DNA from 3 places in the Hydrogenophaga sp. OTU3427 genome. Region 3 is predicted to be linked to each of the others. Evidence: predicted binding sites of a transcription regulator. Region 3 holds the regulator's gene; each other region holds the start of a gene.
The links. Region 3 encodes HrcA, which represses chaperone genes, less so after heat shock. Its sites were predicted from a motif close to TTAGCACTCNNNNNNNNNGAGTGCTAA; they were not measured.

Region 1: the regulator HrcA is predicted to act here: its motif matches at 5,104-5,130, upstream of groES (co-chaperone GroES).
Region 2: the regulator HrcA is predicted to act here: its motif matches at 7,826-7,852, upstream of rpoH (RNA polymerase sigma factor RpoH).

What each region holds. Positions count from the first base shown of each region.
Region 1 covers NZ_JASATI010000010.1:59,135-69,738, forward strand. Annotated here, with positions in the region: gene AAHB17_RS08395 (GspE/PulE family protein) at 1-748, shown strand, start outside; gene metH (methionine synthase) at 875-3,616, opposite strand; S-adenosyl-L-homocysteine riboswitch at 3,643-3,726, opposite strand; gene AAHB17_RS08405 (porin) at 3,859-4,836, opposite strand; gene groES (co-chaperone GroES) at 5,233-5,523, shown strand; gene groL (chaperonin GroEL) at 5,565-7,214, shown strand; gene AAHB17_RS08420 (hypothetical protein) at 7,403-7,660, opposite strand; gene AAHB17_RS08425 (methyl-accepting chemotaxis protein) at 7,759-9,303, opposite strand; gene tal (transaldolase) at 9,405-10,352, opposite strand; gene AAHB17_RS08435 (MurR/RpiR family transcriptional regulator) at 10,414-10,604, shown strand, end outside.
Region 2 covers NZ_JASATI010000001.1:151,302-161,905, reverse strand. Annotated here, with positions in the region: gene AAHB17_RS00735 (replication-associated recombination protein A) at 1-1,221, shown strand, start outside; gene AAHB17_RS00730 (branched-chain amino acid ABC transporter permease) at 1,483-2,412, shown strand; gene AAHB17_RS00725 (branched-chain amino acid ABC transporter permease) at 2,435-3,514, shown strand; gene AAHB17_RS00720 (ABC transporter ATP-binding protein) at 3,541-4,311, shown strand; gene AAHB17_RS00715 (ABC transporter ATP-binding protein) at 4,323-5,039, shown strand; gene lysS (lysine--tRNA ligase) at 5,210-6,760, shown strand; gene rpoH (RNA polymerase sigma factor RpoH) at 6,825-7,781, opposite strand; gene AAHB17_RS00700 (2-hydroxyacid dehydrogenase) at 7,889-8,872, opposite strand; gene AAHB17_RS00695 (sodium:proton antiporter) at 8,903-10,312, opposite strand; gene AAHB17_RS00690 (FKBP-type peptidyl-prolyl cis-trans isomerase) at 10,387-10,604, opposite strand, start outside.
Region 3 covers NZ_JASATI010000016.1:50,134-60,737, forward strand. Annotated here, with positions in the region: gene AAHB17_RS11480 (RelA/SpoT family protein) at 1-114, shown strand, start outside; gene greB (transcription elongation factor GreB) at 127-690, opposite strand; tRNA gene AAHB17_RS11490 (tRNA-Arg) at 774-850, opposite strand; gene AAHB17_RS11495 (NF038104 family lipoprotein) at 971-1,168, shown strand; gene AAHB17_RS11500 (HD domain-containing phosphohydrolase) at 1,182-2,768, opposite strand; gene AAHB17_RS11505 (exosortase H-associated membrane protein) at 2,844-3,467, opposite strand; gene xrtH (exosortase H) at 3,709-4,218, opposite strand; tRNA gene AAHB17_RS11515 (tRNA-Asn) at 4,383-4,458, opposite strand; tRNA gene AAHB17_RS11520 (tRNA-Ile) at 4,485-4,561, opposite strand; gene hrcA (heat-inducible transcriptional repressor HrcA) at 4,606-5,625, opposite strand; gene AAHB17_RS11530 (NAD kinase) at 5,661-6,581, shown strand; gene recN (DNA repair protein RecN) at 6,663-8,318, shown strand; gene rapZ (RNase adapter RapZ) at 8,329-9,186, shown strand; gene mutY (A/G-specific adenine glycosylase) at 9,187-10,278, opposite strand; gene AAHB17_RS11550 (dynamin family protein) at 10,278-10,604, opposite strand, start outside.

The DNA of each region.
Region 1 (10,604 bases), on a different contig from region 3:
CACGCCCCAGCGCAAGATCTGGACCGCCGAGGATCCGATCGAAATCACCAACCCCGACCTGCGCCAAGTGCAGGTCAACGCCAAGATCGACTGGACGTTCGCCAAGGCCCTGCGTTCCTTCCTTCGCGCCGATCCGGACATCATCATGGTGGGCGAAATCCGCGACCAGGAAACCGCCCAGGTGGCCATCGAAGCCTCGCTCACCGGCCACCTGGTGCTGAGCACCCTGCACACCAACAGCGCGCCCGAAACCGTCCTGCGCCTGCTCGACATGGGCATGGACCCGTTCAATTTCTCCGATTCGCTGCTGGCCGTGGTGGCGCAGCGCCTGGTGCGCCAGTTCTGCAACGAATGCAAGAAGACCGAGGTCGCCAGCGACGAGCACGTGGATGAACTGGTTCGGGACTACCTGCGCGCCTTCCCCGCGGACCTGCGGCCCGAGGCCGAGGCCGTGAAGGCGGACTGGACCCAGACCTATGGCCGCAACGGCAATTTGCTGCGCTGCCATGCACCGGGCTGTAGCCGTTGCGACAACACCGGCTTCAAGGGCCGCATGGGCCTGCACGAACTGATGGTCAATGGCCCGGAACTGCGCCGCCTGATCCAGACACACACCCACAGCCGACCCGAGGAACTGCAGCACGAGGCCATGCGCCACAGCCATTTCCGCACGCTGCGCCAGGACGGCATTCAGAAGGTGCTGGCCGGCCTGACCAGCATCGACGAAGTGCGGGCAAACTGCAATTAGCCCACCCCCGCGCCGCGCCTAGGGGCGCGTCACCCCCTCAAGGGGGCGACACCAGCCGTCCGGCGGAGCCGGCCCGGCGGTGTCACTGGGTTGAAACCCTCCATCCAACGCGATGGCTCGGTCAGCTCAGAGGTTCGGCGCGAGGAGTCGCTGCAGCTCGCGCTCGTCGGTGTTCTGGCGGCGCGCCAGGTCGCGCAGCTGGTCTTCGCCGATCTTGCCGACGTTGAAGTAGGTGCTCTCGGGGTGGCCGAGGTAGAAGCCGCTCACGCTGGCCGCCGGTGTCATGGCCATGCTGTCGGTCAGACCCATGCCGATCTCCTCGCACTGCAGCAGCGCGAACATGTCGCGCTTGACGCTGTGCCCCGGGCAGGCCGGGTAACCGGGGGCCGGCCGGATGCCCCGGTATTTTTCAGCGATCAGCTCGTCGTTGCTCAAGCCCTCGTTGGCCGCGTAGCCCCACAGATCGGTGCGCACACGCTGGTGCAGGCATTCGGCGAAAGCTTCGGCCAGGCGGTCGGCCAAGGCCTTGAACATGATGGCCGAGTAGTCGTCGTGGTCATCGAGGAAGTACTTCTCCTTCTTCTCGCTGCCGATGCCCGCCGTCACGGCGAACACGCCCACGTAGTCCTGGGCCACCCCCTTGGGGGCGACGAAGTCGGCCAGGCAGCGGCTGGGCCGCATCACGCCGTCGATCACCTGCTTTTCGGTCTGCTGGCGCAGGCCGTGCCAGGTCAACGCCACCTGGCTGCGGCTCTCGTCGGTGTAGAGCTCGATGTCATCGTCGTGCACGCTGTTGGCCGGGTAGAGGCCCACCACCGCGTTGGCGGTCAGCCAGCGACCCTCGATCAGGCGCTGCAACATGCGCTTGCCGTCGCTGAACACGCGCTGCGCCTCGGCGCCCACGATCTCGTCCTTCAGGATGGCCGGGAAAGGTCCGGCCAGGTCCCAGGTCTGGAAGAACGGCCCCCAGTCGATGAAGCGGGCCAGTTCGGTGAGATCGAAGTTCTTGAAGACACGGCGGCCGATGAACTTGGGCGCGACCGGCCGGTGGGCGGACCAGTCGATGGGCGTCTTGTTGGCCCGAGCCTGGGACAAGGGCCACAGCGGCACCTGCTTCTTGTTGGCGTGCTGCTGGCGCACCTTGTCGTAGTCGGCGTTGAGGTCGGCGATGAACTGGCTGGCCTGTTCGCTGAGCAGGCCCTGGGCCACGCCCACGCTGCGCGAGGCGTCGGGCACATAGACCACCGGGCCTTCGTAGTGGGGCGCGATCTTTACCGCCGTGTGCACCCGGCTGGTGGTGGCGCCGCCGATCAGCAGTGGGATCTTGCGCAGACGGAAATGCTCGTCCTTCTGCATTTCGGCCGCCACCACCTGCATCTCCTCCAGGCTGGGGGTGATGAGGCCGGACAGGCCCACGATGTCCGCCCCCTCGACCTTGGCGCGCGCCAGTATCTCGTGGCAGGGCACCATGACACCCATGTTCACGACCTCGAAGTTGTTGCACTGGAGAACCACGGTCACGATGTTCTTGCCGATGTCGTGCACGTCGCCCTTGACGGTGGCGATCACGATCTTGCCCTTGGGCTTGGCGTCGCCGCCGGCCTCGACCAGCAGACGCTTTTCTTCCTCGATGTAGGGCAGCAGGTGGGCCACGGCCTGTTTCATCACGCGCGCGCTCTTGACCACCTGGGGCAGGAACATCTTGCCCTGGCCAAACAGGTCGCCGACGATGTTCATGCCGTCCATCAGCGGGCCTTCGATCACGTGCAGCGGGCGCCCGCCATCGGCCAGGATCAGCTGCCACATCTCCTCGGTGTCTTCGGTGATGAATTCGTTCTGGCCATGCACCAAGGCGTGGCTCAGGCGCTCGCGCACCGGCAAGGTCCGCCAGGCGTTGCGGGCGCTGTCGTCTCGGGCGGCGCCCTTGGCGCTCTCGGCAATCTCCACCAAGCGCTCGCCGGCGTCGGGCCGCCGGTTGAGCACCACATCTTCCACCCGCTCGCGCAGCGTGGGATCCAGTTCGTCGTAGACGCCCACCATGCCCGCGTTGACGATGCCCATGTCCATGCCGGCCTGGATGGCGTGGTACAGGAAAACCGTGTGGATGGCTTCGCGCACCGGGTCGTTGCCGCGGAAGCTGAAGGACACGTTGGACACCCCGCCCGAGACCTTGGCGCCCGGCAGGTTCTGCTTGATCCAGCGGGTGGCGTTGATGAAGTCCACCGCGTAGTTGTTGTGCTCTTCGATGCCCGTGGCGATGGCGAAGATGTTGGGGTCGAAAATGATGTCCTCGGGCGGGAACCCCACCTCGTCCACCAGGATGCGGTAGGCGCGCTCGCAGATCTCGATCTTGCGGGCAAAGGTGTCGGCCTGGCCGGTTTCGTCGAAGGCCATCACCACCGCCGCCGCGCCGTAGCGCCGCACCAGCGTGGCCTGGCGCTTGAACTCGTCCACGCCCTCCTTCATGCTGATGGAGTTGACGATGCCCTTGCCCTGGATGCAGCGCAAGCCGGCCTCGATCACGCTCCACTTGGAGCTGTCGATCATGACCGGCACGCGGGCGATGTCGGGCTCGGTCGCCATCAGGTTCAGGAAGCGCACCATGGCCGCTTCGCTGTCCAGCATGGCTTCGTCCATGTTGACGTCGATGACCTGGGCCCCGTTCTCGACCTGTTGGCGGGCCACGGCCAGGGCCTGCTCGTACTCGCCATTGAGAATCAGGCGTGCAAAGGCCTTGGAGCCGGTGACGTTGGTGCGTTCACCGATGTTGACGAACAGGGTTCCACGGTCCACGCTGAGCGGCTCCAGGCCGGACAACAGCATGGGCGGCACGGTGGCGGGAAAGGCATCTGCAGAGAAGTTGGACATCGGGGCATCAACGCCAGCAAGGGGCGTGAAATCGAGCGCCGTTGTCACAGTGAAGGGGACCAAGCCTGACATCGACGGGGCCGTCGGCTGCTGCAGCGCTCCTTGATCCGGGCGCCATTTTACTCTGCGCCACGGGCACCCCTCAGCCACGCGGTCGAGCAGAAACGGGCGAAAAAAAACCCCGCCAATGACGGCGGGGTTTTTCAACCATTGAAAGGTTGCTGGCTCACGCCAGCAGCCGATCAGAAGGTGTGACGGATCGAGAAGTCGTAGTTGGCGCTGGTGGCCTTGCGCTTGCCCAGGGTAGCGATCAGGGAGGTGCGCTTGCTCAGAGCGTAGGAAGCACCCAGACCGACCTTGTAGGAGCTGGCGCCGCCGTTGGTCTTGTCGTTCAGGTAGCCCAGGCTGACGGTGGTGGCACCCAGGGGGATGTCAGCGCTCAGTTGGTAACCCTTGTACTTGTCAGCGTTGGCGTAGCCACCGTTGGCGACGTCGCCGTCGACGTTGGTGTAAGCAGCCTTCAGGTTGGCCACACCCAGGTTGTAGCCGACGCCCAGAACGTAGCCGTCGTCGTTGATGCGGTTGCGCAGAACGCCACCCATCACGGTCAGAGGACCAGCAGCGTAGACAGCGTTGGCGCTCAGGAAGGTCTTGGTGCCGACAGGTGCGCCGCCCAGTGCGGGAGCGGTCTGGTCCTTCAGACCCACGGTCAGGCCGATGGCCAGAGGGCCAAAGTTGTTGTTGTAATGGATGCCTTCGGTGCGACCCAGGTCAGCAGCGTCCGGACCACGCGAAGCGTTGCCGTTGGCGAAAGCGATGGAAGCAGCGCGCACGGTGCCCCACGGATCGGCCCAGTTGTTCACGTCGTTGAAGGCTTCGATTTCACGGCCGAAACGGACGTTACCGAAACCACCGCTCAGACCCACGGTCGAAGCGCCTTGGAAGGTGCGGCGGCCAGCGTTGGTGCCGTCGTTGTTGCCGTTAGCGGGGTTGAAGCGCTGAGCCAGCATGAAGTTGGCCTTCAGACCGCCACCCAGATCTTCGGAACCGCTGAACACCAGCTGGTTCAGACCGTTGCCGGCGGCGTTCAGCACGGTGGTGCCAGCAGCACCGTTGCGAACGATGCCGATGTCCACCGAACCGGACAGGGTCACGGTCGACTGGGCGAAAGCGGCGCCGGTGGCAGCCACGGCAGCCAGAGCAATCAGAGTCTTTTTCATTGAGAGATTCTCCAAGGTTGAAAAAAGAGGCCGTGGGCATCAGCCCCAAGCCAACCTCCGTTTTTGGAAGTTGACCTTATTGCACCAGAAGCCGCGCGGGGACGCAAAACTTTCCCTGCTTTTTGACACCGTGCTGTTGTTTGAGTGCAACGAGACCAAGGTGCCAGGCAAAGGGCCCTCGGATCGATCCATCGATTTCATCATCTTGACTGTCCGCAGCGAAGAACGGCGTGGGTGGGCTTGAAAAAATCCGGCGGCGCCCTAAAATCAGCACTCGTTGGACTTGAGTGCTAACATCAACTCATCCACACCGGCCCGTCCGGCTTCCGCCCTGTGCCAACGGCCAGGCCGTGAAGGTGGATTCCAGCTTCCCTTGTTATTCATTCAGGAGATTTCATGAAACTGCGTCCCCTCGCCGATCGCGTGATCGTCAAGCGCCTCGAACAAGAAACCAAGACCGCTTCGGGCATCGTGATCCCCGACAACGCCGCCGAGAAGCCTGACCAGGGCGAAGTGCTGGCCGTCGGCCCGGGCAAGACCAACGACAAGGGCGAAACCAAGGCCCTGTCCGTGAAAGTGGGCGATCGCGTGCTGTTCGGCAAGTACAGCGGCCAGACCGTCAAGGTCGACGGCGACGAACTGCTGGTGATGAAGGAAGACGACCTGTTCGCAGTCGTCGAGAAGTAATCCCGCCCTCACCCATCTCTGTATATCTAGGAGTCTGACAAATGGCAGCAAAAGACGTGATTTTCGGCGGCGAAGCCCGCGCCCGCATGGTCGAGGGTGTGAACATCCTGGCCAACGCCGTGAAAGTGACCCTGGGCCCCAAGGGCCGCAATGTGGTTCTGGAGCGCTCTTTCGGCGCCCCCACCGTGACCAAGGACGGCGTGTCCGTGGCCAAGGAAATCGAACTGAAGGACAAGCTGCAGAACATGGGCGCCCAGATGGTCAAGGAAGTTGCTTCCAAGACCTCGGACAACGCCGGTGACGGCACCACCACCGCCACCGTGCTGGCCCAGGCCATCGTGCGCGAAGGCATGAAGTACGTGGCCGCCGGCATGAACCCGATGGACCTCAAGCGCGGCATCGACAAGGCCGTGGAAGCCCTGATCGCCGAGCTGAAGAAGGCTTCCAAGCCCACCACCACCAGCAAGGAAATCGCCCAGGTTGGCTCCATCTCGGCCAACAGCGACACCTCCATTGGCGAAATCATCGCCAACGCGATGGACAAGGTCGGCAAGGAAGGCGTGATCACCGTGGAAGACGGCAAATCGCTGCAGAACGAGCTGGATGTCGTTGAAGGCATGCAGTTCGACCGCGGCTACCTGTCGCCCTACTTCATCAACAACCCCGAGAAGCAGGCCGCCCTGCTGGACAACCCGTTTGTCCTGCTGTTCGACAAGAAGATCAGCAACATCCGTGACCTGCTGCCCACGCTGGAGCAAGTTGCCAAGGCCGGTCGTCCGCTGCTGATCATCGCCGAAGACGTCGAAGGCGAAGCCCTGGCCACCCTGGTGGTCAACACCATCCGTGGCATCCTGAAGGTCGTGGCTGTCAAGGCCCCCGGCTTCGGCGACCGCCGCAAGGCCATGCTGGAAGACATCGCCATCCTCACCGGTGGCAAGGTCATCGCTGAAGAAGTGGGCCTGACCCTGGAAAAGGTCACCCTGGCCGACCTGGGCCAGGCCAAGCGCATCGAAGTGGGCAAGGAAAACACCACCATCATCGACGGCGCCGGCGCTGCCGCTGACATCGAAGCCCGCGTCAAGCAAGTGCGCATCCAGATCGAGGAAGCCACCAGCGACTACGACCGCGAGAAGCTGCAAGAGCGCGTGGCCAAGCTGGCCGGCGGTGTGGCCGTCATCAAGGTCGGTGCCGCCACCGAAGTCGAGATGAAGGAAAAGAAGGCCCGCGTGGAAGACGCCCTGCACGCCACCCGCGCTGCGGTGGAAGAAGGCATCGTCGCCGGTGGTGGCGTGGCCCTGCTGCGCGCCCGTCAGGCCGCTGGCACCATCAAGGGTGACAACGCCGACCAGGACGCCGGCATCAAGCTGGTCCTGAAGGCCATCGAAGCCCCCCTGCGCGAAATCGTGGCCAATGCTGGTGGCGAACCGTCGGTGGTGGTCAACGCCATCCTGGCCGGCAAGGGCAACTACGGCTTCAACGCCGCCAACGACACCTACGGCGACATGATCGAAATGGGCATCCTGGACCCGACCAAGGTGACCCGCACCGCGCTGCAGAACGCCGCTTCGGTCTCCAGCCTGATGCTGACCACCGAGTGCATGGTCGCCGAGTCCCCCAAGGACGACGCACCGGCCGGCGGCATGGGTGGCGGCATGGGTGATATGGGCGGCATGGGCGGCATGGGCATGTAATTGCGCCTTGCCTGAGGGCGCATGGCGGCGTTGCAGCCGCTGGCCGTGGCGATTGCCACTGACTGCGCGGCTGCGCCTTGCCCTGCACCCTCATGCTGCGTCGGGGTACACCTTGGGTGTGCTCCCAGCCCCAACAAAAAACCCCGCGAGGCGACTCGCGGGGTTTTTTGTTGGCGTCGGACCCGATCTTATTTGGCTAGGGCCTTCCTGATCAGCGCGACCACCAACATCAGCACCAGGCCCCCCACGCCACCGCCGGCGGCCGTGCCGGCCATGCCTGCCGGTGCCGCCGCACCCAGCAGGGCGCCGAGCAAATGACCGCCAATGCCCCCTCCCAGGATGCCGGCCAGCGAATTGCCCAGCATGCCCAGCGAAAGGTTCTTGAACAAAGCGCCGCCGACGTTCCCGCCGATGGCCCCCAAAAGCAGTTGCACCAACAATTCCATTGAATATCTCTCCCTGAATCACATCGACCCTGCCTGCCAGGGTTGACGGCACTATAGCGTCGGCTGGACTCGGGAAATGTCAACGATTGCACACGGCGTCAAGCAGCACCCGCGTGCGGCGCCAGCTTGAAAACACTGATGGCCTGGGCCAAGCTGGCGGCCTGGTGCTTGAGGCTTTCGGCGGCGGCGGCACTTTCCTCGACCAGCGCTGCGTTCTGCTGGGTCATCTGATCGAGCTGGCTGACCGCGACGTTCACCTGATCGATGCCATCGGCCTGGTCGCGCGCCGCGTTGGTGATTTCTCCAATGATGGTCTGCACGCTGGCCACATTGCGCACGATGTTGTCCATGGCCACGCCTGCATCCTGCACAAGGCGGCCACCATCGTCCACCTTGCCCACGCTGTCGCCGATCAGCCGCTTGATTTCCTTGGCCGCCTCGGCCGAGCGCCCAGCCAGCGACCGCACTTCTGACGCCACCACCGCAAAACCCCGGCCTTGTTCACCCGCGCGGGCCGCTTCCACGGCCGCGTTCAGTGCCAGGATGTTGGTCTGGAAGGCAATGCTGTCGATGACACCGATGATGTCCGCAATGCGGCGAGAGGCTTCGTTGATCTCGCCCATGGTGTGCACCATGCGCGACATGACCTCCCCACCCTGCTGCGCCGATCCGGATGCCGAGACGACCACCGATTGCGCCTGGGTGGCGGCATCCGCGGACTGACGCACGGTGCTGGTGATTTCCTCCATGCTGGCCGCCGTTTCTTCCAAGTTGCTGGCGGCTTGTTCGGTGCGCTGGCTCAAGTCCTGGTTGCCGCTGGCGATCTGCGCGCTGGCCGTGCCGATGCTCTCGATGGACGAGCGCACATGGCCGATCACCCGCACCAGAGACACACTCATGGTCGAAAGCGCACGCATCATCTCGGCCACCTCGTCGCTGCCCTGGGCATGCACGGGGACACTCAAGTCCCCCGAAGCCACCCGGTTGGCCACCGAGACGGCCTCGGTGATGGGACGCACCACGGCGCGGCTGATGAGCACGGCCAGGCCCATGCCCATGGCCGCGAGTCCGCCCATCAGCACCAGGCTGATCCAGGTGGCCCGCTCGCCTTGCCGGGTGGCCTCGGACTCCATGGCATGGGCATCGTCGGAAATCTGGTCGGCCAACTCGCGCACCAGCCGCGACGGATCCCGGTCCACGCCTTGCACCGCCTTGTCGCCCACCGCCGGATCGAACTGGGCCGCCTCAAAGGCTTTGAAACCCGCCACGTAGCTCTGGGCCATCTTCTGGTGCGCCGCCAGGAACTGCCGCGCCAGTTCGCGCGCCTTGCCGTCGGGCAGCGCGCGCACCAGTTCACCGGTGCGCGCCGCCACCTCGGCTTCGTTCTTGCCAAACGCCGTCCAGTAGCGCTCGCGCTGCTTGGCATCGCTCCCGCGGAGCAGGGTGTTTTTCCACTCTTGCACCTGGGTCTTGAACTGGCTGTCGATCTCGCGCGCGGTGCGCTCGCGCTCCAGCGCCTGGCTGACCTCGGTGTTGAAGCGGTGCAAGGCGCCGTTCAGGGCATAAATCCCGCCCAGCCCCGCCAGCAGCATCAGCAGCAGGATGGCGCCAAAGGCCAGGGGCAGTTTGAGCTTGAGTTTCATCGCAGCAGTCCTCCCAGAACCACGGCAGAGGCCGCGACTCGAAAACTACCGCAAGGCCCGGAAAACGTAAAGCAGTTTGACGCTTAAAGGGCCGAATGGCCTCAAGCGCTTTGAATCAAGGCATCCAACCGCCGTCCGTCGGCGCAGAAGGCCCGGATGCCTTCGGCCAGCTTCTCGGTGGCCATCGCGTCTTCGTTGAGCGCAAAGCGGAAACCGGCTTCGTCGTACCGCACCGGCTCCAGCGACAGCTGGCGCGCCGCGGCGGCGTCGAGCGACCGCGGCAAAGGCGCTTCATTGGCGGCCAGTTCGGCCAGCAGCTCCGGGCTGATGGTCAGCAGGTCGCAGCCGGCCAGGGCCTGGATCTGGCCGATGTTGCGGAAGCTCGCGCCCATCACCTCGGTGGCGATGCCGAAGTGCTTGTAGTACTCGTAGATGCGTCGCACCGAACGCACGCCGGGGTCGTTGGCGCCCGCATTCGCGGACTCGTCCCAGCCCGCGCCGGCGGACTTTTTGTACCAGTCGTAGATGCGTCCCACAAAAGGCGAGATCAGCTGCACCTTGGCCTGGCCGCAGGCCACCGCCTGCGCGTAGGAAAAGAGCAGCGTGAGGTTGGTGCGTATGCCCTGGCGCTCCAGCACCTCGGCCGCCTGTATGCCCTCCCACGTGGAGGCCATCTTGATCAACACCCGGTCCACCGGCACGCCTTCGGCCTGGTACAGCTCGATCAGCCGCTGCGCGCGGGTGATGGTGGCATTGGTGTCGAAGCTCAAGCGCGCGTCCACTTCGGTGGAAACGCGGCCCGGCACCAAGGACAGGATTTCGCAGCCAAAACGCACCAGCAGGCGATCGACCACCTCGTCGAGCGGGGCGCCCCGGAAGCGGGCCACCGTCTGCGTCAGCAGCGGGGCGTAGTCGGCCTTTTGCACCGCCTTCAGGATCAGCGACGGGTTGGTGGTCGCGTCCTGCGGCCGGAAGGCACCCATCTGCTTGAAATCGCCGGTGTCGGCCACCACGGTGGTGTGCTGCTTGAGTGCGTCGAGCTGGTTCATGGACTGGACTGATCGAATGAAATAAAGTTACCGCCTCCGTATTATCACACTCGAAAACCCCATGCTCGACCGCATCAAGGCCTCCCTGCCCTCCCTGGCGCCCGCCGAACAACGCGTGGCGCACCTGGTGCTGTCCGACCCACGGCGTTTTGCGCAATTGCCAGTGTCCGAACTGGCCGCCCGCGCCGAGGTCAGCAAACCGACCGTGATCCGCTTCTGCCGCAGCATGGGCTACGACGGTCTGAGCGATTT
Region 2 (10,604 bases), on a different contig from region 3:
CTGCTGGGCGAGGGCATGCCGCTGCGCATCGCCTTCGAGTCGGGTCAGCCTCACAGCTGCATCCTCTGGGGGCCGCCGGGGGTGGGCAAGACCACCATCGCCCGCCTGATGGCCGATGCCTTCGACGCCCGGTTCATCGCCATCAGCGCCGTGCTGGGGGGCGTGAAGGACATCCGCGAAGCCGTCGAGCAGGCCCTGTTGGCGCGTGACGGCCTGGAGCAGCGCCGCACCATCGTGTTCGTGGACGAGGTGCACCGCTTCAACAAGAGCCAGCAGGACGCCTTTCTGCCGCATGTGGAAAGCGGGCTGTTCACCTTCATCGGCGCCACCACCGAAAACCCCTCCTTCGAGGTCAACAGCGCCCTGCTCTCGCGCGCCGCCGTCTACGTGCTGCAGCCGCTGACCGAGGACGACCTGCGCCAGATCGTGACCCAGGCACGCGCCATCGACGCCGTGCCGCCCCTGCAGGCCGAGGCCGAGCAGCGCCTGCTGGCCTACGCGGATGGTGATGCGCGCCGCCTGCTGGGCACGCTGGAGACGTTGGCGGTGGCGGCACGCGTGCAACGCCAACCCGAGATCACCGACGACTGGCTGCTCAAGGTGCTGGGCGAACGCCTGCGCCGCTACGACAAGGGTGGCGACCAGTTCTACGACACCATCTCCGCCCTGCACAAAAGCGTGCGCGGCTCCGACCCCGACGCCGCCCTCTACTGGCTGGTGCGCATGCTCGACGGGGGCGCCGATCCGCGCTACATGGCCCGGCGCCTGGTGCGCATGGCGGCCGAGGACATCGGCCTGGCCGATCCGCGCGCCCTGCGGATGAGCCTGGACGCGGCCGAGGTCTACGAGCGCCTGGGCAGCCCCGAGGGCGAACTGGCCCTGGCCGAATGTGTGGTCTACCTGGCCGTGGCGCCCAAGTCCAACGCGGTCTACAAGGCCTACAACGAGGCCAAGGCCCTCGTCAAGAAGGACGGCAGCCGGCCGGTGCCCATGCACCTGCGCAATGCGCCCACCCAACTGATGAAGGACCTGAACCACGGCCAGGGCTACCGCTACGCCCACGACGAGGCCGATGGCTTTGCCGCTGGCGAGACCTACCTGCCCGAGGGCATGGCGCCGCCGGGCTTCTACCGGCCGGTCGAACGCGGGCTGGAGATACGGATCGCCGAAAAACTGCGCCAGTTGGCCGAGCGCAACGCGCAGGCCCGGGGTGGAGGCTGAGCTCCAGTATTCAAAAAACTAATGATCGACGCAATTTGCATCAGGACCTAGGTGAAAACCTCCAAAATTACGGGTTAACCCGGACTTCTAGGGGCATACACGCATAGGGCGACCGGTAACAGATCACTACAATCCCGCCCACTCTCACCCGCAGCGGTACCGGGCGCCCAAAGCCCCGAAGCCGGCTGGCGGGTTTTTTGCTACCTCACCAGGCTTGGGGTCACGAACCCCATGTTTTCTGTCCACACCGGAGAAACCTGAATGGAAACCTTGCTGCAGCAGATCATCAATGGTCTGGTTCTCGGCAGTATGTACGCGCTGGTGGCCCTGGGCTACACCATGGTGTACGGCATCATCGGCCTCATCAACTTTGCCCACGGCGATGTGCTGATGGTGGGCGCACTCACCAGCTGGACCATCATCGTCGGCATGCGCGAGTCCATGCCCGGCGCGCCCGGCTGGCTGATCCTGCTGCTGGCGCTGCTGATCGCCATGGTCGTGTGCGCGCTGCTCAACTACACCATCGAAAAGCTGGCCTACCGGCCGCTGCGCAACTCGCCACGGCTGGCACCGCTGATCACCGCGATGGGCATGTCCATCCTGCTGCAGACACTGGCCATGATCATCTGGAAGCCCAACCCCAAGTCCTACCCGTCCATGCTGCCGACCGAGCCCCTGCACCTGGGCGGTGCGGTGATCTCGGTCACGCAGGTCTTCATCCTGGGCACCACCGCCGTGGTGCTGGCCGGCCTGATGTACATGGTCAACAAGACCAACCTGGGCCGCGCCATGCGGGCCACCGCCGAAAACCCGCGCGTGGCGGGCCTGATGGGCATCAAGCCCGACATGGTGATCTCGGCCACCTTCATCATCGGCGCCATGCTGGCCGCCATCGCCGGCGTCATGTGGGCCGCCAATTACGGCACCGTGCAACACTCCATGGGCTTCATGCCTGGTCTCAAGGCCTTCGTGGCGGCGGTCTTCGGCGGCATCGGCAACCTGGCCGGCGCGGTGGTCGGCGGCATCTCGCTGGGCCTGATCGAATCGCTGGGCGCCGGCTACCTGGGCCAGCTCACGGGCGGTTTCCTGGGCAGCCAGTACACCGACATCTTCGCCTTCATCGTGCTGGCCGTCGTCCTCACCCTGCGCCCCTCGGGCCTGCTGGGCGAACGTGTGGCCGACCGCGCCTGAACCAGAAGGAAATCACATCATGATGAATTCGAAACAAGGCAAGCTCTTCACCTTCCTGATCGCGGCCGTGGCCCTGCTGGTGCTGCCGCTGTTCCTGCAGACCTTCGGCAACGCCTGGGTGCGCATCATCGACATGGCGCTGCTGTTCGTGCTGCTGGCGCTGGGCCTGAACATCGTGGTCGGTTACGCCGGCCTGCTCGACCTGGGCTACGTCGCCTTCTTCGCGGTCGGCGCCTACATCATGGGTCTGCTGGGCTCGCCCCACCTGGCCGATGCCTTCCCGGCCATCAAGACCGCCTTCCCCAACGGCCTGCACTACAACATCTGGCTGCTGATGATCTTCGCGGCGGTGGTGGCCGGCGTGGTCGGCGTCATCCTGGGGGCACCCACCCTCAAGCTGCGCGGCGACTACCTGGCCATCGTGACACTGGGCTTCGGTGAAATCATCCGCATCTTCATGCTCAACATGGACCGCCCGGTGAACATCACCAACGGACCCAAGGGCCTGAGCCAGATCGACTCCATCTCCATCTTCGGCGTCAACCTGGGCAAACGCCTGGTGATCGGCGACTTCACCATCCAGCCGGTCACGCTCTACTACTACCTGTTCCTGTTCCTGGTCGTGCTGTCGGTCATCATCTGCTACCGCTTGGAGCGCTCGCGCATCGGGCGCGCCTGGATGGCCGTGCGCGAAGACGAGATCGCCGCCAAGGCCATGGGCCTGAACACCCGCAACCTCAAGCTGCTGGCCTTCGGCATGGGCGCCTCCTTCGGCGGCCTCTCGGGCGTGCTGTTCGCGTCCTTCCAGGGCTTTGTGTCGCCCGAGTCCTTCTCGCTGATGGAGTCGGTCATGATCGTCGCCATGGTGGTGCTGGGCGGAATCGGCCACATCCCCGGCGTGATCCTGGGCGCGCTGCTGCTGGCCGGCCTGCCCGAGGTGCTGCGCCACGTGGCCACGCCGCTGCAGGCCCTGACCGACGGCCGCCTGGCCCCCGAAATCCTGCGCCAGCTGCTGGTGGCCCTGGCCATGATCATCATCATGCTGCTGCGTCCACGGGGCCTGTGGCCCGCACCGGAACACGGCAAATCGCTCAGCAAATAAGACGTGCAACAGAACAAGGCACAAGCATGACAGACACCATTCTGAAAGTGGCCGGCGTCTCCAAGCGTTTCGGCGGCCTGCAGGCCCTGAGCGACGTCGGCATCGAGATCCAGCGCGGCCAGGTCTACGGCCTGATCGGCCCCAACGGCGCCGGCAAGACCACCTTCTTCAACGTGCTGACGGGGCTGTACACGCCCGACAGCGGCACCTTCGAGCTGGCCGGCAAGCCCTACACCCCCAGCGCGGTGCACGAGGTCGCGAAAGCGGGCATCGCCCGCACCTTCCAGAACATCCGCCTGTTCGCCGAGATGACGGCGCTGGAAAACGTGATGGTCGGCCGCCACGTGCGCACCCACTCGGGCCTGATCGGCGCCGTGCTGCGCACCCCCGGCTTCAAGGCCGAGGAAAAAGCGATTGCCGACCGTGCCATGGAGCTGCTGGAGTACGTGGGCATCGCCAAATACGCCGACTACAAGGCCCGCACCCTGAGCTACGGCGACCAGCGCCGCCTGGAAATCGCCCGCGCCCTGGCGACCGACCCGCAGCTGATTGCGCTGGACGAACCTGCCGCCGGCATGAACGCCACCGAAAAGGTGCTGCTGCGCGAGCTGATCGACCGCATCCGCAACGACAAACGCACCATCCTGCTGATCGAACACGACGTCAAGCTGGTGATGGGCCTGTGCGACCGCCTGACCGTGCTCGACTACGGCAAACAACTGGCCAGCGGCACCCCGGCCGAAGTGCAGAAGAACCCCAAAGTCATTGAAGCCTACCTGGGCACCGGCGGACATTGAGCGAGAAGAACATGGCACAAACCCTACTCAAAGTCAGCGGCCTGAAGGTCGCGTACGGCGGCATCAAGGCCGTCAAGGGCGTCGACCTGGAAGTGCGCGAGAAAGAACTCGTGACCCTGATCGGCTCCAACGGCGCCGGCAAAACCACCACCATGAAGGCGGTCACCGGCACCCTGGCCATGGAAGGTGGCGACATCGAATACCTGGGCAAGAGCATCAAGGGCAAGGGCTCCTGGGACCTGGTGCGCGAAGGCCTGGTCATGGTGCCCGAAGGCCGCGGTGTGTTCACCCGCATGACCATCACTGAAAACCTGCAGATGGGCGCCTACATCCGCTCCGACAAGGCCGGCATCGCCGCCGACATCGAGCGCATGTTCACCATCTTCCCGCGCCTGCGCGAGCGCAAGGACCAGCTGGCCGGCACCATGTCGGGCGGCGAACAGCAGATGCTGGCCATGGGCCGCGCGCTGATGAGCCAGCCCAAGGTGCTGCTGCTCGACGAGCCCTCCATGGGCCTGTCGCCCATCATGGTCGACAAGATCTTCGAGGTCGTGCGCGACGTCGCTGCCCAGGGGGTGACCATCCTGCTGGTGGAGCAGAACGCCCGCCGCGCCCTGCAGATCGCCGACCGCGGCTACGTCATGGACTCGGGCGAGATCACCATGAACGGCATCGGCAAGGACATGCTGGACGACCCCAAGGTGAGAGCCGCGTACCTTGGTGAATGACATAGCGCCCCCACGCTCCGCCGCTGCGCGGGTCGCTGCCCCCCAGGGGGGGCCGGCCTTGCTTGGGGCGGCCCGGCGCGGCGGCCAACTGCACGTCGAATAGGTTTGCAGCAAAAAACTAGAATAGAGGGTTGCGCACAGCGGTGCGCAGCCCTTTTTTCATTGCCAACATGAACACCCCTGCCGCTCACTCCCACACCGCCGTCGCCGAAGACAACCAGTTGATCGCCGAGCGTCGCGAGAAACTCAAGGCGCTGCGCGAGCAGCAGCAGGCCGGCGGCGCGCCCGCCTTCCCCAACGACTTCAAGCCGGCCGACCGGGCGCAGGACCTGTTCGAGCGCTATGACGCCATGGGCAAGGAAGAACTGGAGCCACTCAAGGTGCGCGCCAGCGTGGCCGGGCGCATGATGCTCAAGCGGGTGATGGGCAAGGCCAGCTTCGCCACCCTGCAGGACGCCTCCTTCGGCCCCTCGGCCGGCCGCATCCAGATCTACCTGGGCAACGACAGCGTGGGCGAGGAAGCCCACGCCGCCTTCAAGCACTGGGACCTGGGCGACATCGTGGCCGCCGAGGGCACGGTCTTCAAGACCCGCACCGGGGAACTGACCATCCAGGCCGACAGCGTGCGCCTGCTCACCAAGAGCCTGCGCCCCATGCCCGACAAGTTCCACGGCGTGCACGACCAGGAGGTCAAGTACCGCCAGCGCTACGTCGACCTGATGACCGACGAGACCACCCGCAAGCGCTTCATGGCGCGCAGCCAGGGTGTCACCCACCTGCGCGAGTTCATGGTCCAGCACGGCTTCCTGGAGGTGGAAACGCCCATGCTGCACCCCATTCCCGGCGGTGCCAACGCCAAGCCCTTCGAGACCCACCACAACGCGCTGGACCAGCAGATGTTCCTGCGCATCGCGCCCGAGCTCTACCTCAAGCGCCTGATCGTGGGCGGCTTCGAGCGCGTGTTCGAGATCAACCGAAACTTCCGCAACGAAGGCATCTCGGTGCGCCACAACCCCGAGTTCACCATGATGGAGTTCTACGCGGCCTACTGGAACTACCGCGACCTGATGGACTACACCGAGGCGCTGATCCGCGACGTGGCCCAGCGCACCTGCGGCACCCAGCAGCTGAGCTACCAGGGCCAGCCGGTGGACCTGACCCAGCCCTTCGCCCGCCTGACCATACGCGAAGCCATCCTCAAGCACACCGAAGCGGGCGACCACGTGGACAGCCGCAGCTGGCTGATCAACGAGCTGCGCAAGCTGGGGAAAAACGAGGAAAAGGACAAGCTGTCCACCCGCAGCCTGGCCAGCCTGCAGGTGATGTACTTCGAGGAGACGGTGGAGGAAAAACTCTGGCAGCCGACCTTCATCATGGAACACCCGACGGAAATTTCGCCGCTGGCCCGCGCCAACGACGACCGCCCCGAGGTGACCGAACGCTTCGAGCTCTACATCACCGGCCGCGAGTTCGGCAACGGCTTCTCGGAGCTCAACGACGCCGAGGACCAGGCCGCCCGCTTCCAGGCCCAGGTGACGGCCAAGGACGGCGGCGATGACGAGGCCATGTTCTACGACGCCGACTACATCCGCGCGCTGGAACACGGCATGCCGCCCGCCGGCGGTTGTGGCATCGGCATCGACCGACTGATGATGCTGCTGACCGACAGCGCCAGCATCCGCGACATCATCCTGTTCCCGGCACTGCGCCGCGAGGGCTGAGGCCTGCGCGCCCAGCAAAAAGGCCACGCGGTGCGTGGCCTTTTTCATGGAACGGCAACCCGCTTCAGGCGTATTCGGCCAGCGCTGCGCGCATCTTCTTCATGGCCGCCACCTCGATCTGGCGCACCCGCTCGGCGCTGACGCCGTACTCGGCCGCCAGTTCGTGCAGCGTCATGCCGCCCGACCCGTCGTCGTTGACCTTGAGCCAGCGTTCCGCCACGATGCGGCGCGAACGGTCGTCCAGCTGCGACATCGCGTGGGCGATGCCGTCCGTGGCCAGGCGGTCGCGGTGCTGGTTTTCCAGCACGGCGGTGGGCTCGTGGGTGGCGTCCGACAGGTAGGCGATGGGGCCGTAGGCTTCCTCGCCGTCGTCGTTGGGCGTGGGGTCCAGCACCACGTCACCGCCCGACAACCGACGTTCCATTTCCATCACTTCTTCGCGCTTGACGTTCAGCTCACGCGCCACCACACCGATTTCGCTCTCGTTGAGCGTTTCGCGGTGGGTGGCCAGGTCGGCCTCGGCGGCGTCGGTCTTGAAGCCCTGCTTCATGGAGCGCAGGTTGAAGAACAGCTTGCGCTGCGCCTTGGTGGTGGCCACCTTGACCATGCGCCAGTTCTTCAGGATGTATTCGTGGATCTCGGCCTTGATCCAGTGCAGCGCGTAGCTGACCAAGCGCACGCCCTGTTCGGGATCGAAGCGCTTGACGGCCTTCATCAGGCCCACGTTGCCCTCCTGGATCAGGTCGCCATGGGGCAGGCCGTAGCCCAGGTACTGGCGCGACACCGACACCACCAGGCGCAGGTGCGACATCACCAGCTTGCCAGCGGCTTCCAGGTTGTTCTCGTCCTTGAGCTGGCGGGCGTAGGTCTGCTCCTCTTGCAGCGTGAGCATGGGCAGGCGGTTGACGGCCGAAATGTAGGCGTCCAGGTTGCCCAGGGGCGGCAACACCAGGGCAGTGGCCCAGGGCTTGCTCAGCGCGACGGCGTTGGTGTTCAGGCTCGGATTGGCAGAAACGGTCATTTCCACACCTTTCTATGGCATGTCCTCTTGGGACAGTTCAAATATTAGCACTCCCTGAGAGCGAGTGCTAAGGGAAAGGTTCCCAAAAACGTCCGCCACAAAGGGTTTTACGGGGCCAGCGCCTGCGGGTTGACCGGCGTCAGGGCCTGGCCCCGGGTGAGATAGCTGACCAGGTTGTCGGCCGCCAGGCGCGCCATGGCCAGCCGGGTGGCCACGGTGGCGCTGGCGATGTGGGGGGTCAGCACCACGTTGGGCACGGTCAGCAGATCGGGGTGGACGGTGGGTTCGCCTTCGAACACGTCCAGGCCGGCGGCGGCAATGCGGCGTTCGCGCAGGGCCACGGCCAGGGCGGCGTCGTCCACGATGCCGCCGCGGGCGATGTTGATCAGCGTGGCCGTGGGCTTCATCTGCGCGATCTCGGCCGCACCGATGGCGTGGTGCGAGCTGGCGCTGTAGGGCAGCACCAGCACCAGGTGGTCGGCCTGGGCGAGCAGCTCGGCCTTGTCGACGTAGCGTGCCCCACAGCCGGCCTCCAGCTCGGGGGAGAGGCGCGAGCGGTTGTGGTAGATCACCTTCATGCCAAAACCATGGGCGCCGCGCCGGGCGATGCCCTGGCCGATGCGGCCCATGCCCAGGATGCCCAGCGTGCTGCCGTGGACCTCGGCGCCGGCAAACATGTCGTAGCGCCACTGTGTCCACAGGCCGGCACGCAGGAAATGTTCGCTTTCGGTGACGCGCCGGGCGGTGGCCATGAGCAGCGCGAAACCGAAGTCGGCCGTGGTCTCGGTCAACACATCGGGGGTGTTGGTGCCCAGGACCCGCCGGGCGCTCATGGCCGGGACGTCGAAGTTGTTGAAGCCGACCGCCATGTTGGCCACGATGCGCAGCTGCGGGCAGGCGTCGAGCAGGGCCGCGTCGATGCGTTCACTGCCCGTGGTCAGGGCGCCGACCTTGCCCTGCAGGCGCGCGATCAGCTCGGCCGGCGGCAGGCCGTTGTCGCCCGCGTGGTGGTCGACCTCGAAGTGCTGTCGCAGCAGCTCGATCACTTGCGGAAAGACGGGGCGGGCTACCAGGATGGCGGGTCGGGTCATGTCAGAGCCTTGTGATCGTGGGAGACCTGTTCAGCGGAACCAGATGACGGTGATGAGGGCGAACAGCGGGATCAGCACCGCGCCCGACCACAGCATGTAGCCAAAGAAGCTGGGCATGCCAACGCCGCGGTCTTCGGCGATGGCCTTGACCATGAGGTTGGGGGCGTTGCCGATGTAGGTGTTGGCGCCCATGAAGACCGCGCCGGCCGAGATCGCGGCCAGGGTGGGAGCCAGGGTGGTCATGAGCACCTGCGGGTCGCCCCCGGCGGTGTTGAAGAACACCAGGTAGGTCGGGGCGTTGTCGAGGAAGGAGCTCAAGGCACCGGTGGCCCAGAAGTAGGCTGCAGGGTCGGGCGAGCCATCGGACCGGGTAACGGCGGCGATGACGGCACCAAACGGTCCGTTGGCGCCGGCCTTGAGCATGGCGATCACGGGGATGATGGTCAGGAAGATGCCGGCGAACAGCTTGGCCACCTCGGCCATGGGCGCCCAGGCAAACTGGTTGTCCACGTGCACCTGGGTGGGCGTGAGCTTGAGCGACAGCAGGGTGACGCCGATCAGGCCGACGTCGCGCACCAGGCCGGGCAGGCCGACGTCCGTGCCGTGGATGTGGATCAATACGTCCGACTTCCAGAAACCGCTGAGCAGCACCAGGCCGACCACGGCGCCCAGCAGCAGGAAATTGACGCTGCCGTCGAAACCGATGCCGCGGGTGTCCGGCGTCGGGTCGGCTGGCAGGCACTCGTCTCGGCGGTGGTAGAACCAGCTGTCCAGCGCGAAGAAGATGGCCAGCAACGCGCCCACGAGGAACAAGGTCTCGGGAAAGATGTGGGAGATGGTCCAGAAGAAATCCACCCCCTTGAGAAAGCCCAGGAACAGCGGTGGATCACCCAGCGGGGTGAGCGAGCCGCCGGCATTGGAGACGATGAAGATGAAGAAGACCACGGCATGAGCCTTGTGCCGGCGGTTGTCGTTGGCGCGCAGCAACGGCCGGATCAGGAGCATGGACGCGCCCGTGGTGCCCATGAAGCTGGCCAGCACCGCGCCCAGGCCCAGGATGGCGGTGTTGAGTCCCGGGCTGCCATGCAGGTTGCCGCGGATGTAGATGCCCCCCGAAACGGTGAACAGCGCGGTCAGCAGGATGACGAAGGGGATGTACTCGGCCAGCAGCGCATGGACCAGGCTTTGCGAGGCCACGCCGACCCCGGCCCAGGCCGCGAAGGGCAGCAGAAAGGCCAATGCCCACGCCGCCGAGACCTTGCCGAAATGGTGGTGCCAGAAGAGCGGCGCCAGCAGCGGCGCCACCGCAATCGACAGCAGCAGACCGGCGAAGGGCAGGCCCCACACAGGGGACAGGGCGGCACCGTCGAAGTCGGCCGCCCCGGCCAGGCCGGGCAAACACAGGGCAGCCAGCAACAGCGGCCAACGGATCTGACGCATCGTCTCCTCCAGATGGGAATGACCGACCTACGGGGTCGGCTTGTTCTTCTTGTGACGCCGTCGGCGCCGCGGGCTCAGGCCGCCAGCAGTTCGACCTCGAACAGCAGCGTGGCGTTGGGCGGAATCACACCGCCCGCGCCGCGTGCGCCGTAGCCCAGGTCCGCCGGGATGACCAGGCGGCGCGTGCCGCCCACGGCCATGCCCTGCACACCCTCGTCCCAGCCCTTGATGACGTGGCCGGCACCCAGCGGGAACACGAAGGGGTCGTTGCGGTCCTTGCTGGAGTCGAACT
Region 3 (10,604 bases):
CTGAAATTTGCCATCACCGTTCGCGACCGCGTGCACCTGGCCGAAGTGCTACGCAGCCTCAAGCGCACGCCTTCGGTGGTGAAGGCGCAGCGCCTGCGGCCACGGGGCGCCTGAACGCGCCCGTCATCAGCCGTTGGCGGGCGTGGGGTAGCTGACCCGCAGCACCTCGATCTGACGCCAGCCGGTGGGCGTCATCAACCTCACCTCGTCACCTTCACGCGCCTTCAGCAGGGCCTGGGCCACGGGTGACACCCAGCTCACCTGCCCTTGTGTGTTGTCGGCCTCGTCGATGCCACGGATGGTGATGGTGGTCTCGTGGCCCGACTCATCGCAATAGGTCACAGTGGCGCCGAAAAAGACCTGATCCCGTCCGTGGTGCACGCTGGGCTCCACGACTTCGGCGATCTCCAGCCGCTTGGTCAGGAAACGGATGCGGCGATCGATTTCGCGCAGCCGCTTCTTGCCATACAGGTAGTCGCCGTTTTCCGAGCGGTCCCCGTTGCTGGCCGCCCAGTGCACCACCTCGACGATGCGGGGACGCTCTTCGTCGATGAGCCCAAACAACTCGGCCCGGAGGCGGTCGTAGCCTTCGCGGGTGATGTAGTTCTTGGTGCCTGCGGGCACGGCCGGCATGGCGCCGCCGTCTTCGTCATCGTCCCCGTCGGACTCGCGTGTGAACGCCTTGCTCATGCCTTCGCTCCCGCTGATGGACAATCACCATCCGGCCCCAAGAAAAAAGGCCTGCAACTTGCGTTGCAGACCTTTTTCGTTTTTGGTGCGGCTGGCAGGATTCGAACCCACGACCCCTTGGTTCGTAGCCAAGTACTCTATCCAACTGAGCTACAGCCGCTGAAGCAATAAGTATAACACTGTTTTTTGGCCCTTCTTTTCACCTTGCCACAAACGCTTCAAAATTCTTGCAGACATGTGGGTGACGAGGGGCAAGCCGGCGCGTTACAGTGCACTCACGATGAGACGCCACGCTGCCCGCCCCTTCCAAGTTGTCACGCTGCTGCTGGCCTGTGCGTGGCTGCTGCAGGGCTGCGCGGTGGTGGCCGTGGCCGATGCGGCCGTCACGGTGGTGGCGACGGGCGTCAAGATCACCGCCAAGGCCGTGGGCGCCGTGGCCGACGCTGTGATTCCCGACGGCGACAAGAAGCAGGACTGAGACCCGCGCCCGTTCAGCAGTCGATCTGCTCGGGCCCCAGGAAAGCCTGCGCGTAGCTGCGGTAGACCTGCTTGTCGACGAACACATCAAAGAGGTCCGGATCGATGTGCCCGCCTTCCTTGAAGTTGCGCATGATGGCCAGCGCCTGCGACAAAGGCATGGCCTTCTTGTAGGGGCGGTCGCTGGCGGTCAGGGCCTCGAAGATATCGGCAATGCCCATCATGCGCGCCTGCCAGCTCATCTCTTCGCGTTTGAGTCCCTTGGGGTAACCGCGCCCATCCATGCGTTCGTGGTGGCCACCCGCGTACTCGGGCACCCGCGTCAGGTGCTTGGGCCAGGGCAGTTGCTCCAGCATGCGTATGGTGGTGGAGATGTGTTGGTTGATCACCTCGCGCTCGGGCCCGGTCAGCGTGCCGGCACGCACGCTCAGGTTGTCCACCTCGTCGTCGCTGAGCAGGGGCCGTGGCTGGCCATCCGGGCCTTGCCACACATAGGCGCGGGCGATGTGGCGCACGCGCGCCACGTCATCGTCGCTCATGCGTTCGCCGCCGATGTTGGTGCGGCGCAGGAATTCGCGGTCGGCGTCGCAGCGCTCCAGAAAGGCGGCCAGATCGGCATCGCCACCGGCGGCAGACTGGCTGCTGGCCACCGCGCGCCAATGCCGCAGTTCGGCCTCGCGCTTGACCAGTTCGAAGCGCACGTCGACGTCGTGGATGCGGTCGTGGATGGTCTGCAGCTTGGTGGCCTTGTCGACCACGTGCACCGGCGTCGTGACCTTGCCGCAGTCGTGCAGCAGCGCGGCGATGCGCAACTCGTGGAAATCCTTGTCGGTCATGCGCACGTCGCGCAACGGCCCGTCCTCGGTCGCGTTCACGGCCTGGGCCAGCATCATGGTGAGCTCGGGCACGCGCTGGCAATGGCCACCGGTGTAGGGCGATTTTTCGTCAATGGCGGCGTTGATGAGGCCGATGAAGGACTCGAACAGCGATTCGAGCTGCTGCAGCAACTGCCGGTTGGTCAGCGCGATGGCGGCCTGGGAGGCCAGCGACTCGGCCAGGCGTTGGTCGGCCGCGGTGAACGCCTCCACCTCACCGGAGTCGGGGTCGATGGCATTGAGCAGCTGCAGCACCCCGATCAGGTCGCCTTCGTGGTTTTTCATCGGCACCGTGAGAAAGGACTTGGAGCGGTAGCCGGTGCTTTCGTCGAATTTGCGCGTGCCCGAAAAATCGAAACCGGCGGTCGTGTAGGCGTCGGGCACGTTCACCGTCTGGCCGGTGTTGGCCGCGTAGGCCGCCACCAGGCTGTGGTTGGGCGAGCCATCGGCGGCGCGCAGCGGCAGGTCGTGGAATTTGCCCGAGATGGCCTGCCCGCCCACCCCACCCAGGGCAATTCCCAGCCGGTCGTTGTGCACGATCTCGAAATGCAGGTGCTGCTGATCTTCGGTCAGTTGGTAGAGCGTGCCGCCCTCGGCCCGCGTGATCGCCTTGGCCGCCAGCAGGATGTTCTCCAGCAAGCGGTCGATGTTGCGCTCGCTGGACAGCGCCGCGCCCACGGCAATCAGTTGCTCAAAGCGCCGCAGCAGGGTATAGGTGGTTTCCATGTCGTGATCTCGTTGAGGTGGCGCAAAGCTGGCCCACATTGTCAAACAAAGACAAGACTTGTGACCGCCCCACGGTCAGGATTCCGGCGTCCGCTCCAGACGTCCGGCCAGCGTCATCTCCAGCCACAAGCGCTGGACAAAAGAGCGGTCGAGCAACAGCCACAACAACACCGGCGCCAACGGCGTCAGCATCAGGAAACCGAACTGGTAGCCGTAGGCCACCACCTCCAGCGACCAGCGCGGCAGACCGGTCTGCACCAGCACCTGCGGACCGCTGGCGAGCAAGGCATCCTTGAGCCATTGGAAACACAGGCTGATGGATTGCAAGGGCATCAACGCCACCGCGCCCAGCAGCAGCTTGAGCGGCCAGCGCCGCGGGCGGGACGCCAGCAGCAGGGCCCACAGCAGCACCACGCCGTAGCCGAAGGTGCGGTAGTTCACCTCGGGCGCCAGCTGCGCCACCACCAGGCGACCCCCTTGGGGCACCAGCACATTCAGATGCGTGAGCAGCACCCCCACCGTCCCCTGGCGCTCCACCCCCGCCACCCAGCCAAACAGGGTCTGCATGACCTGTCCCGCCAGTGCAATGACTGGCGCCGACAGGTAGGCAGACAACTGGTACCACGGCCACATGAGCACCAGCAGCCAGGCGATGCTCAGGAGCAGAAAGCGGGCCAAGCGGCTAGGGCCTGTGAACATCATTGTTCCCAGTGCGAATGGGGTGAAAACAGCGTCCATCTGGGCGCGCGACGACGGCCAGACTGGGCGTCTGGCCTAGGAGTGCAACAACGAGTGGCGCTGTTTTCACCCCATTCCCTCGGGTTGCGGCCAAAAAGGCCGTGCGCCGCGTTGCGAAGCCTCGCCGGGCCACCGGCCCGTCTGCGTTTCACGCCTTGCGCACGGCCTTTTTGACTCGCAACGCATCTTGGAAAAATGATGTTCACAGGCCCTGAGCGGCAAGCTGCATCTCCGAGCGGCGCGCGACAGCGCGCATCCACAACAGCCAGACCACCAGCACGTCGAGCATGATCAGGGCCTGCCAGAGGTAGAGATGGGCAAATTCGAAGGCCTGCATGCTCCACTGCCCCAGGTAGAAAAGGCTGATGACCCGCAGCAGGTTGGCCACCTGGATGGCCACGATGCCCACGGCCATGCCGGTGAGCTTGATCGCCCAGCCCGACGGAAAGGCGATGATGCCGGCCATCAGGATCAGCGCCGCCTCGACGCCGTTGCAGCCGGCCTCGATGGACACGCCAAAACCCGTGGACTTGCTTTGCAGGATCCGGCCGTGGCTGATCACGTCGCCATCGAACCATGTCATCACAAAGGCGCTCATGCGCGCGAGCAGGCTGGTCCACGGGTGCACCAGCGCCTGCTGCACCGGGTTCAGCATCTCGACGCCGAACAGCACGGCCAGCACGAACAGAAAAATAAGAAAGAAGCGCAGCACGGCGGGTCACCCGGTTCGACACGGCGGGTTGAGCCGCGCAATCCTGTTGCGGCGATGCCCACCTGTGGCGGAATTATCACCTCGGCCGCCTCATACGGGTGCCGTTGCCACGCGGCGGCGGCAACGGAAAAGCCCCACACTTTCGTGCAGGGCTTTGGCGTATCTGGCTCCCCGACCTGGGCTCGAACCAGGGACCTACGGATTAACAGTCCGGCGCTCTACCGACTGAGCTATCGGGGAAAAATTCGGTAAGTTCGCAATGATACTGGTAGGCCGTGTTGGACTTGAACCAACGACCAAAGGATTATGAGTCCTCTGCTCTAACCAACTGAGCTAACGGCCCGACCAGCGCGGGATTGTAAGCGCAGCCCAAGAGGCTGCTGGCGCTCACTTGTTGTGGCTCAGTGCATTGCTGACCAGCTTGGCGGTGATGTCGACAATCTGGATCATCCGATCATACGCCATGCGCTGGGGTCCGATCACGCCCAGGGTGCCGACCACCTGGCCGTCCACCTCGTAGGGCGCAGTCACCACCGACAGGTCCTGGTAGGGCACGACCTGGCTTTCGCCGCCAATGAAGATGCGCACGCCCTCGGCCTGGGTGGACACGTCCAGCAGGCGCATGAGCTGGGCCTTTTGCTCGAACAGGTCGAACAGGCGGCGCAAGTTGCCCATGTCGCTGGAGAACTCGTTCACCGACAGCAGGTTGCGCTCGCCGGCAATCACCACCTCGTCGGCCGCCTGGTCACTGCTGGGATCGTCCTCCACCGCGGTCACCATCAGTTGCGCGATTTCGGTGCGAAGGGCATCGACCTCGGTGCGCAGGCGCTCGCGCACCGTCTCCATGGTCAGGCCGGCGTAGTGGGCATTGAGGAAGTTGGCCGCCTCCTGCAACTGCGACTGGCTGTAGACCGTCTGGGTGTGGATGACGCGGTTCTGCACCTCGCCATCGGGCGAGACGATGATGACCAGCACCCGGTGCTCGGACAAACTGAGGAATTCGATATGGCGAAACACCGAGCTGCGCCGCGGCGACATCACCACGCCGACGAACTGCGACATGTTGGACAGCAACTGGGCCGCGTGGTTGATGACCTTGTGCGGCTGGTCGGCCTGCAGGCTGGCGCCCGCCATGCCGTCCTGGGCGGCCAGCTGGTCGCGGTTGACGGTGAGCATGGTGTCCACGAACAGCCGGTAGCCGCGCGCGGTGGGAATGCGCCCGGCCGAGGTGTGCGGGCTGGCGATCAGGCCCAGTTCCTCCAGGTCGCTCATGACGTTGCGGATGGTCGCGGGCGACAGGTCCAGGCCGGTGGCCTTGGCGAGCGTGCGCGAGCCGACCGGCTGTCCGTCAGCGATGTAGCGCTCAACCAAGGCCTTGAGCAACAACTTGGAGCGGTCGTCTAGCATGCTTTCAATCTGTGGAGCTGTGTTGTAATTTAAACATGACATCGCCCACCCCGCCGCGCTCCGTGCACAGCAGCCCCAACGCCCCGCTGCGCTTCCGGCACGTGGCCATCGTCGGCAAGTACCAGGCGCTGGGCTCCCGCGACGCGCTCGATGGCATTGCCCACTTCCTGCACGGTGAGGGCTGCGATGTCGCGATGGAGCGCGACACCGCCCACAACACCGGCCTGATGCAGTACGGCGCGCTCGACGTGGACGACATCGGCGCCCGCTGCGACCTGGCGCTGGTGGTGGGTGGCGACGGCACCATGCTGGGCATCGCCCGCCAGCTCGCCCGCCACGGCGTGCCGCTGGTGGGCATCAACCAGGGCCGGCTGGGCTTCATCACCGATGTGGCCTACGGCGACTATCCCGACAAGCTCCGCCCGATGCTGCGCGGTGTCTTCGACGAGGACCGGCGCGCCCTGATCGAGGCCAACGTGTGGCGCGATGGGCGCTGCGTGTTCCAGGCCACGGCGCTCAACGACGTGGTGGTCAACCGCGGCCCCGCCGCCAGCATGATCGAGCTGCGTGTGGCGGTGGACGGCCGTTTCGTGGCCAACCAGCGCGCCGACGGCCTGATCATCGCCTCGCCCACCGGCTCCACCGCCTACGCCCTGTCGGCCGGCGGACCGCTGCTGCACCCGGCCATCGCCGGCTGGGTGATGGCACCGATCGCGCCCCACACCCTATCAAACCGGCCCATCGTCCTGCCCTCCGACGGCGAAATCAGCGTCGAGCTGGTGTCCGGCAAGGACGCCAGCGCCAATTTCGACATGCAGACTTTCACCGAACTGATGCACGGCGACCGTATCATCGTCAAGCGCTCGCCACACCAGTTGCGGCTGCTGCACCCGACCGGCTGGAGCTACTTCGACACCCTGCGCAAGAAGTTGCACTGGAACGAAGGCGTGGCCTGAAGCGCCGCTCGGGCGCCGGCTGCGTCGGGTGGGTGGCCGCGAGCGCCCCAGGTTTCCCCGTTTGTCCTCTCTGAGCAATCCATGGCACTGCAACGCATTGTTCTGTCCGACTTCGTCATCGTCCAGCGCCTGGAACTGGACCTGCACGCCGGCTTCACCGTGCTGACCGGCGAGACCGGCGCCGGCAAATCCATCCTGATCGACGCCCTGCAGCTGGTGCTGGGCGCGCGTGCCGACAGCGCCGTGGTGCGCGAGGGCGCGGCCCGCTGCGAGGTCTCGGCCGAGTTCGACCTGACGCCACCGGTGGCCACCTGGCTGGCCGACAACGGCTTCGACGCCGAAGACAGCCTGCTGCTGCGCCGCACCGTGGACACCCAGGGCCGCAGCAAGGCCTGGATCAACGGCGGCGCGGCCACGGCCGGGCAGCTCAAGGCCCTGGCCGACGGCTTGGTCGACATCCACGGCCAGCACGCCTGGCAAAGCCTGACCCGCCCCGACGCGGTGCGCCAGTTGCTGGACGCGTACGCCGGCATCGCCACCCACGCCCTGCCCGGCCTGTGGGCCGACTGGCGCGGGGCGCTGAAGGCACTGGACACCGCACGCACCCAGCAGGCCACGCGCCAGCAGGAAAGCGAACGCCTGAGCTGGCAGATCGGCGAGGTGGCCAAGCTCGCCCCGGGAGCCGACGAGTGGGACGAGCTCAACACCCAGCACGGCCGCCTGGCCCACGCACAAGACCTCATCAGCGCCGCCCAAGGCGCGCTGGCCGCGCTGGACAACGACGACACCAGCGCCCTGTCGCTGCTGGCGCGCGCCACGGCCCTGCTCGAATCGCAGGTGGGCATCGAGCCCCGGTTCACCGAAGTGCTCAAGGCCCTGGAGGATGCCCAGGCCCAGTTGCAGGACAGCGTGCACACGCTGCAGCACTACGGCCGCGACACCGAACTCGACCCGGCGGCGCTGCAGGCACTCGACGAGCGCCTGACCAACTGGATGTCGCTGGCGCGGCGCTACCGCTGCACGCCCGAGGAACTGCCCCAGCGCCTGGCCGACTGGAGAACGCAGCTGGCCGAGATCGACCGCGCCAGCGACCTGGACGGCCTGCAGAAAGAAGCCACCGCGCGCGAAGCCGCCTTCATGAAGGAGGCCAAGCGCCTGTCCAAGCTGCGGCAGCAGGGCGCGGCCCGACTGTCCGAAGGCATCACCCTGGCCATGCAAGGCCTGGGCATGCAAGGCGGCCGCTTCGAGGTTCGTCTGGCCCCACTGGACGAACCGCAGGCGCACGGCCTGGAGCAGGTCGAGTTCCTGGTGGCCGGTCACGCCGGCAGCACGCCGCGTCCGGTGGGCAAGGTGGCCTCGGGCGGCGAGCTCTCGCGCATCGCGCTGGCCATCTCGGTCACCACCAGCCAGTTGGGGGAAGCACCCACCCTGATCTTCGACGAGGTGGATTCGGGCGTGGGCGGGGCCGTGGCGCAGACCGTGGGCCAGCTCATGCAGCGCCTGGGCCGCGACCGCCAGGTGCTGGCCGTGACCCACCTGCCCCAGGTGGCGGCCTGCGCCGACCAGCACCTGCGCGTGGCCAAACACAGCGGCGCCCTGGGCGCGCTGAGCCAGGTGCAGGCGCTGGACGCCGCCGAACGCGTGCAGGAACTGGCCCGCATGCTGGGCGGCAGCGCCACCTCCGGCGCCTCGCTGGCCCACGCGCGCGAAATGCTCGAAGCGGCCGCGGGTGTCTGAAGCGAACACCATGCCCATGCAGCTCGTGCTCATCACCGGCATGTCCGGCTCCGGCAAATCGGTGGCGCTGCACGCGCTGGAGGACGCCGGCTTCTACTGCGTGGACAACCTGCCCCCCGAGCTGCTCGAATCCTTTGTGGCGCTGGAACACGGCCACCGCGCCGAACGGGTGGCCGTGGCCATGGACGTGCGCAGCGCCGCCTCGCTGCCCGGCCTGCCAGCGCGCCTGCGCCAGCTGCGCGGCACCGACGTGCAACTCACCACCCTGTTCCTCGACGCCACCACCGACACCCTGGTGCGGCGCTTCTCGGAAACGCGGCGCATGCACCCGCTGTCGCTGGCCGACGCCGCCGACCAGCAGCGCGCCCTGATCGACGCCATCGAACTCGAACGCGAGCTGCTGGGCGACCTGCGCGACCAGGCCCTGGTGCTGGACACCAGCCTGCTGAAGGCCTCCACCCTGCGCAGCCAGGTCAAGGGCCTGATCCAGGCGCCTCCCTCGCAGCTCACCCTGGTGTTTGAATCCTTTGCCTTCAAACGCGGCATTCCCATGGACGCCGACTTCGTGTTCGACGTGCGCATGTTGCCCAACCCACACTACGAAGCGGAGCTGCGCCCGCTGACCGGCCGCGACGCGCCGGTGGCCGACTTCCTGCGTGGACACCCGGAAGTACTGGCGATGCGCGAACACATCGCCGGCTTCCTGCAGCGCTGGCTGCCCGCCATGCGGCAGGACCACCGCAGCTACGTCACCGTGGCGGTGGGCTGCACCGGCGGCCAGCACCGCTCCGTCTACATGGTGGAAACGCTGGCGGCCGAGTTCGGGCCACACTGGACGGTGCGCACCCGGCACCGCGAGCTGGACTGATCAGGCTCCGTCGAGCCACAGCCGCACCGGCGCCGGCAGGCCCAGCGCCTGCCATTCACCGGGGGTGGCCCAGCGGCCATCGGACGCCGGCCCCGCCGATACGTTCACCGGCAGCACGGCCGGCCGCAGGCTCAGTTCGCGGTGGGTGAGGCTGTGCTTGCGCGCCGGCAACCATTGCACGGCGGCGCCATCCAGACCCCATGACACCAGCGCGCCCAGCAACGCGGCCTCGTCGCCAAACACCGGCGTGCAGTACAGGCCGGCCCAGATGCCACGCGGCGGCCGCCGCTCCAACCAGACCGCGCCGTCGGGGCGGCGCAGGGCCAGCAGCCACCAGGTCTCGTGACGGCGCAGCAGCTTGCGTGTCTTCACCGGGTAGGCGTCGGGTGCGCCAGTGGACAGGCCGCGGCAATCGCTGGACAGCGGGCACAGCAGGCACTGCGGCTTGCTGCGGGCACACAGGCTGGCGCCGAGGTCCATCAGGCCCTGGGTGTAGGACGCCATGGCGGCGTGGTCAGCATCGGGGGGCACCAGCGCCTGCGCCAGCGCCGACAGCGCCCGTTCGTTGCCGGCCTGCGCCAGATCACCCTCAAAACCCAGCGCCCGCGACAGCACGCGCTTGACGTTGCCGTCCATGATGGAGATGCGCTCGCCGAAACAGAAGGCCGCGATCGCCGCCGCCGTGGACGGACCGATACCCGGCAAGGTCTGCAATTCGACCGAAGTGGTGGGAAACACGCCAGCGAAGCGCGCGACCACCTGCTGCGCACAGGCGTGCAGGTTGCGCGCGCGGCTGTAGTAGCCCAGGCCGCTCCACAGCGCCATCACGTCGTCGGACGGCGCCGCCGCGAGATCGGCCACGGTGGGAAAGCGGGCCAGGAAACGTTCGTAGTAGCCCAGCACCGTGCTCACCTGGGTCTGCTGCAGCATGATTTCGGACAGCCACACGCGGTAGGGGTCGCGGGTGTGCTGCCAGGGCAGGTGGCTGCGGCCATGGCTGCGCTGCCAGGCCACCAGGCGGTGGAACAGGCCGTCCGGCCCGTGCGGCCCTGGCCCGTGTGCCACGGGCGGGTGGGCGGGGTCGGCGGCCATCAGGCCGGCAACACCGGCGTGGCGTCCACGGCGGGGGCAGGGGCGGCCACATCGCCATCGGCCGCATCGGGCCCGGCGTCGGCCAGCAGTTCCTCGCACCAGCCGCGCAGGCGGGCCTGGGTGGCGTCCAGCTCGACCTGCATTTGCTCCAGCTCGCGGATGCGGTCGTCCAGCCCGCTGGCCGCGGTCTGGATGCGGGTCACGGCCTCCATGCGGCGCGTGAAGTTGCGGCGGCGTTCGCGCAGCTGGCCATCCAGCTGGGCCGCCGAGCCCTTGTTCCAGGTCTCGACCTCAGCCAGGGCGGTGTCGAACACGCCTTTGAGACG